2 regions of the Parabacteroides timonensis genome follow, and region 1 is predicted to be linked to the other one. Evidence: riboswitches for the same ligand, from Rfam matches in the RefSeq annotation. Region 1 holds a riboswitch; the other holds the start of a gene.
The links. A riboswitch is a leader RNA that binds a small molecule or an ion and turns the genes downstream of it on or off. The one in region 1 is predicted to bind cobalamin.
Positions count from the first base shown of each region.

Region 2: it holds a riboswitch for cobalamin, as region 1 does, so the genes downstream of both, BQ7394_RS03845 (TonB-dependent receptor) here and BQ7394_RS01320 (TonB-dependent receptor) in region 1, are expected to answer to the same signal.

Region 1 covers NZ_LT669940.1:123,135-126,568, reverse strand. Annotated here, with positions in the region: gene BQ7394_RS01330 (anaerobic ribonucleoside triphosphate reductase) at 1-547, shown strand, start outside; gene nrdG (anaerobic ribonucleoside-triphosphate reductase activating protein) at 590-1,090, shown strand; cobalamin riboswitch at 1,345-1,622, shown strand; gene BQ7394_RS01320 (TonB-dependent receptor) at 1,702-3,434, shown strand, end outside.
Region 2 covers NZ_LT669940.1:787,801-791,234, forward strand. Annotated here, with positions in the region: gene BQ7394_RS03835 (DUF6383 domain-containing protein) at 1-275, shown strand, start outside; gene BQ7394_RS03840 (O-acetylhomoserine aminocarboxypropyltransferase/cysteine synthase family protein) at 596-1,876, opposite strand; cobalamin riboswitch at 1,995-2,197, shown strand; gene BQ7394_RS03845 (TonB-dependent receptor) at 2,330-3,434, shown strand, end outside.

The sequences.
Region 1 (3,434 bases):
CGTCACTTATATGCGCGACCGCGTAAATCAGTTCTCGGAACAATACCAGCATAATTACAGTGTACTTGCCACTCCGGCAGAAGGACTTTCCGGCAAATTTACGGCACGCGACCGCAAGAAATTCGGAGCACTGCCAGGTATCACCGATCGTGAATATTATACCAACTCCAACCACGTTCCGGTATATTATAAATGCAGCGCCCGTCATAAAGCAGAGGTAGAAGCTCCTTATCACGCATTAACTGGTGGCGGCCATATTTTCTATGTTGAAATAGACGGCGATGCAACCCATAACCCGGAAGTGATTATGAAAGTGGTCGATATGATGGACAAATATAATATCGGATACGGCTCGGTAAACCATAACCGTAACCGTTGCCTGGATTGCGGTTATGAAAATGCAGATGCCCACATGGAAGAATGTCCGAAGTGCGGTAGCAAGCATCTGGATAAGTTGCAGCGTATCACCGGTTACCTGGTAGGCACAACCGACCGCTGGAACAATGCCAAACTTGCCGAATTAAATGATCGCATTATTCATAATTGATAATTTTCATTAGCATATTAATTTATTGACACATTATTTTTTATGCTTTCAATCATAGACATTATAGAAGATACAACCGTAGACGGTCCGGGATTCCGGACCGCTATCTACGCTGCCGGATGCCCGAATCAATGCCCGGGTTGCCACAATCCGGAGTCATGGGATATAAAGAAAGGTAAACCAACCCCGACGGAAGAAATATTGGACAAAGTTCTGGCCGACGAATTTGCCGACGTTACATTTAGCGGCGGTGATCCGATGTTCCAACCGGAAGAATTTACCAAACTGGCTCGTGCCATTAAAGAAAAAAGCCAGAAAAATATTTGGTGCTACACGGGATATAAGTTTGAAAAACTATTGGAAAACCCAAAACAGGCAGCGTTGCTTCAATACATCGATGTACTGGTGGACGGGAAATTCAAACAGGCTTTGCACGATGAAAGTTTATTATTCCGCGGCAGCAGCAACCAACGGTTGATCGACGTAAAGAAATCACTGAAAGAAAAGAAAGTGGTTTTCTACAATTATAATCCGTTTCTCTGAAATCATAAAAGGATTTTAAACTCTCGGAGGACGAATCCCCTGAGATTACATTTTGCTTCTCAAATCGACTATTCTCCTAGCTCTTTAATATGTTAAAAAATATTACCTGGCCGGGTAATTTCATTTACCCGGTATAGTAATCCCATTTACATGGTAGGGTAGTGTCATTTTGATAATCACGATTCACAACAAAACCGATCTTGCTTAAACATTTTTTCCTGAATAATTATTATTTGTATTCAAAAATACTTTAGTACTTTTGTAACGGATTAAGGTGAATCACGATGCATTCTGCTGGTGATGAGAGGGAATCCGGTGAAAGTCCGGAACAATGCCCGTTGCTGTAATCCCGTTCCGGCAGCCTGCCGGAAATGCTTGCAACTTCATGCCACTGACGATTCAGTTGATAGTGGAAAGTTGACAGTTGACAGTTTTTCTGTCCGTATTTTATCTGTCAACTGTCAACTATTCCGTCGGGAAGGCTTTGCAAAGCCGGGAAAGTCAGAAAACCTGCCTGATCATTTATATTCATGCTTTCGGGATAAAGAGCAGGAATTAACACAAGGCAGAATTTCAATACAAATTCTTCCATTTTTTATATGCTTACTTATATGAGACTGAAAGGTATTGCTATGTCTTTACTTTCGGTGTGCGTGTTTACCCCGGCAATGGCTGTTGACGGAGGAATGACAAACAATACACCCGAGAAAGAACAAGTACAAACCGGCATTTGTGTGTTGACCGGCAGAATCATCGACTTTGAAACAGGAGAAGGTATACCAATGGCCACAATCAATGTTCCGGGAACATTGATTGGCACCGCCTGTGATGCAGACGGTCGTTTCCGTCTGGAACTGATCGAAGGAAAAAGTTACAATCTGCTGGTACGCTCGACCGGATACATGGAACAGAGTATCAAAGTCAATGCCAACGGAGCACAAAAACAGATGGATATCCGAATGAATGCCGGTATATTCGATCTGAATGAAGTGGTGGTGACCGGAACACGCACCGAAAAACTTATTAAAAACTCTCCGGTACTGACCAAACTGATCCCGGCTTCCCAATTACAGCGCAATGACTTCGAAAATATTATGGATGCACTGGAGTTTTCCATTCCGGGATTGCAATTCAACAGCGATCCGCGAGGGGATAATATCCGTATCCAGGGATTGGAAAACAAATATATCCTGATTCTGGTCGATGGTGAGCGCCTGTCTACCACCCCCGGAGGCCCGATCGACTTCGAACGTCTAAGTACATCCAATATCAAGCAGATAGAAGTGGTCAAGGGAGCCGCATCCGCCCTGTATGGTTCGAGTGCTATCGGTATGATCATCAATATCATCACCAAGACTCCCGAACGTCCGGCCGAAGGATGGGCTAAAGTGCGCTACTCACGTTATAATGAGTTATTGATGGATGCTGCTTTCGGGACAAAATATAAGAATTTCACTTCGCAGACATTGTTCAACCGTAACTCGACGGACGGTTACGACCTGACACCCGAGACACCGGCAAACTATACGCAAAACCCATCCGCCAATATGACCATATCCGAAAAGCTGGGTTGGGAACATAACGACACTAAACTGAATGCTTCAGCCGATTTCTTCCTGAACGAAGAAAAGAATCCGAAATTAAGCAACGAAGTGACACATTATAAGAGTTTCAACAAAACATTCCGCGCCGGACTCGAACAGAAACTGGGAGAAAAGAATATGTTGAAAGCAATCTATTACGGTGACTTTTATATCCGACGGACTGTCTTTGAAAAACTGGATTCGGTTGGAAAGAATGCCAGTTCGAATGTACAGACCCTACGTCTGACTGATATTTATAACCCACTCGATAATCTGCAAGGTATAGCCGGGGTTGAATTCAACTGGAACAAAGACTATAATATCATGCAATACGGGGAAAAGATGAAAACCCGAAAAGTAAACGATATCAACGGATTTGTACAGTTGGACTGGAAAGTCATTCCCCAACTCGACATTATCGGGGGCTTCCGTTATACACATCATTCTGTGTTCGGAAATGCTTATACACCGAAAGTCAACGTAATGTATTCACCCGGTAATCTGCGCCTGCGTGCCGGATACAGCAAAGGTTTCAAAGCCCCCGATGCTACCGAACTGTTCTCCGACTTCCAGATGGGTTCCGTTTCCCACAATATCGGTAATCCGGATCTGAAAGCCGAGCATTCCAATTATTACTCTTTCTCTGCGGAATACACTTTCAACAAGCTGAATATCAGTGGAGAAATCTACCAGAACGATATCAAAGATAAAATACAGTCATATAACGTTATCGTGGAACTGCCCGACGGAGGCGAAGAAGC
Region 2 (3,434 bases), 660 kb from region 1:
AAATCAGCGAAGCTGCTGTATTCAATATTACTAAGACTAGCGAAGATCCTGTTGCTAACGAAACAATCGGTACAACTACTGTAAGTGTAATTGCTGGTAACGGTGATATCACAATCAAGGGTGCTGCTGGTAAGAAAGTTGCTATCAGCAACGTTCTTGGTCAGACAATCGCTAACACAGTTCTTTCTTCTGACGACGCTACAATCTCTGCTCCTGCTGGTGTAGTTGTAGTAGCTGTTGAAGGCGAAGCTGCTGTTAAAGCAATCGTTAAATAAGAAATAAATAATAATTAAAAGAATGCTTCTCTACTCTTCCCTTCGGGGAAGGGTGAGTAGCCTGTGAAGGTGAACAGATTGGAAGCGCAATTTTAGTAATAAAAATAAAATAAAGTTCATCCATGAGTACCACTGTGAAGTGAGGAAATGGACAAAAAAACAACCCCGTCGATATTTATTGTCGATGGGGTTTTGTTTTTAAAGAGCTCCAGGAAACTGAGTCTATTATGTTAAATAGAAAAACCGTATTATATAGAAGACGATTCCTGACGGAAAGCATCTTTCATATAATACGGTTGTCTTATATGAACTAATAATTCTTATTGATTCAAAGCCTGCTCAATATCCGCAATAATATCGTCCGCACTTTCGATACCGACAGAGAAACGGATCAGATCCGGAGCAATACCGGCTTCCTTCAACTGTTCGTCTGTCAGCTGGCGGTGTGTATGGCTTGCCGGGTGAAGCACACAAGTACGTGCGTCTGCTACGTGAGTAACGATAGCTGCCAGCTTCAAGCTATCCATGAACTTGATAGAAACCTCACGTCCACCTTTCAGGCCGAATGACAACACGCCACATGAACCGTTCGGCAGATATTTCTTTGTCAGGTCATAATACTTATTCCCTTCCAGATCCGGATAGTTCACCCAAGCAACCTTGTCGCAGTTCTGTAACCATTTAGCAACAGCCAATGCATTTTTACAATGCTGTGGCATACGTAAATGCAATGTTTCCAGACCCAAATTCAACAGGAATGCATTCTGTGGAGACTGGATAGAACCCAGGTCGCGCATCAGCTGGCTGGTTGCTTTCGTGATATAAGCCATCTTGCCGAATGTCTTTGTATAAGTCAGTCCGTGATAAGATTCGTCCGGCTGGCAAAGGCCCGGATATTTGTCGGCATGTGCTTCCCAGTCGAAGTTGCCGCTGTCGACGATACAACCACCGACAGCAGTCGCGTGTCCGTCCATATATTTAGTTGTAGAATGTGTTACGATATCAGCACCCCATTCGAACGGACGGCAGTTGATCGGTGTTGCGAATGTATTGTCGACGATCAAAGGCACACCGTGGCTATGAGCGATACGGGCAAACTTCTCAATATCCAACACCATTACTCCCGGATTGGAGATCGTTTCGCCGAACAATAACTTTGTATTCGGACGGAAAGCCTTACCGATCTCTTCTTCGCTGGCATCCTGATCGATGAAAGTGCATTCGATACCCAACTTCTTCAAGGTAACGGACAGCAAGTTGTATGTACCTCCATAAATACCAGTTGCACTTACAATATGATCGCCGGCTTCACAAATATTGAAACAGGCAAAGAAATTGGCCGCCTGTCCCGATGAAGTCAACATGGCGGCAACACCACCTTCCAACGCCGCTATTTTGGATGCTACGGCATCATTTGTCGGGTTTTGCAGGCGGGTATAAAAATAACCACTCTCTTCCAGGTCGAACAATTTAGCCATCTGTTCGCTGGTTTCATACTTGAATGTAGTACTCTGATAGATAGGAAGTACACGAGGCTCTCCCTTTTTAGGTTGCCAACCACCTTGTACACACAAAGTTGCCGGCTTGAATGAATTGCTCATATTTTTTATGTTTGCTATGTAATTATATTCTGCAGACAAAAGTAAAGAATAGTTTGTTCTGTTTACACAAATCTTCGATCAATTATAAAAAATACACTATTGTTTCAAAATAATCTGTACCTTTGTACCCAATTTTGGTGTCACGTTTCCAATTCCACGGAAAAGTGATGAAAAGGGAATCAGGTGAAAATCCTGAACAGACCCGCTGCTGTAAGCTCCGCCAAAGTCTTTGAGCACGACTCAATCCACTGTTCGCAATGAATGGGAAGGACGTTCAAAGATGGAGTAAGTCAGAAGACCTGCCAAGATAACAAGTTTAAAGCTTTCGGGAGATAAGGCTAAAAAACATATGAGAAAGAACATTCATCTACTTACCGGAGGTTCTGCCTGTTCATGTGTTCTATTGTTTCTTTCATCGAAAGCATGTAAAAAACAATTAATGAATTTGGTGAAATGAGAGGTTTCATGCATGTACTTCTGTTATTGATTTGTTTGTTCCCTGTAAGTCTGGCGGCACAGAATAAAGTGATTTTATCCGGCGAAGTAAAAGAAAAGGATGGGACACCACTCCCGTTGGCTACTGTCGCTATAGAAAATACGACTTCGGGAACGTATACCGACGATCGGGGACGTTATTCATTGTCGGTAACTCCCGGTAAACGTACCCTTATAATTAGGCTGTTAGGTTACAACACCATAAAAACCGTTGTCGATATCCGTAAAAATACGACAATGAATTTCACAATGGAAGAAAACTCCATAACCCTGAATTCGGTTGAAGTATACGGTAAAACGAAAACCCAACAGGTAAAAGAAAGTGCTTTTTCTGTCAATGCGTTGGATGTTAAACCACAGATCAACACACTTAAGAATCTGAATGAAATGGTGAACCGGACAACCGGCATTAAGATCCGGGAAGAAGGTGGAGTCGGTTCAGACTTTGACTTGTCTATCAACGGAATGTCGGGTAACTCCGTCCGTTATTTTATCGACGGAATGCCTTTGGACGCCAAAGGCAGCGGTGTTTCACTGGCTAACCTGCCTGTTAATATCATCGACCGGATCGAAATTTATAAAGGAGTGGTACCAGCCAGCCTGGGAGCAGATGCGTTGGGAGGAGCAATCAACATTATTACTAACCAGGTGAAGAAGAATTACCTGGATGTTTCGTACGGTATCGGTTCTTTCCATACACACAAGGCTGATTTGAATGCACAATTTGTAGATCCAAAGACAGATTTGATCATCAGGCCGACTATCGGAGTCAATTATTCGAAGAATGATTATAAGATGAAGGATGTTGAAGTGTGGGATGAAAGTGCACGTGATTTTGTATTGGTAGACCGTAAACGTTTTCATGATGATTATTTCTCTTTTCTGGGACAATTGGAAGTCGGGTTTGTCAATAAATCCTGGGCAGATGCATTCTTTATTTCAGGTTCTTATTCTAAAGTAAATAAAGATTTGCAGACCGGGTCTATCCAAAGTAAAGTATATGGTATGGCAGAAAGAAAGGTAGATGCCTGGAATATTTCAGCTCGTTACCTGAAGCAGGATT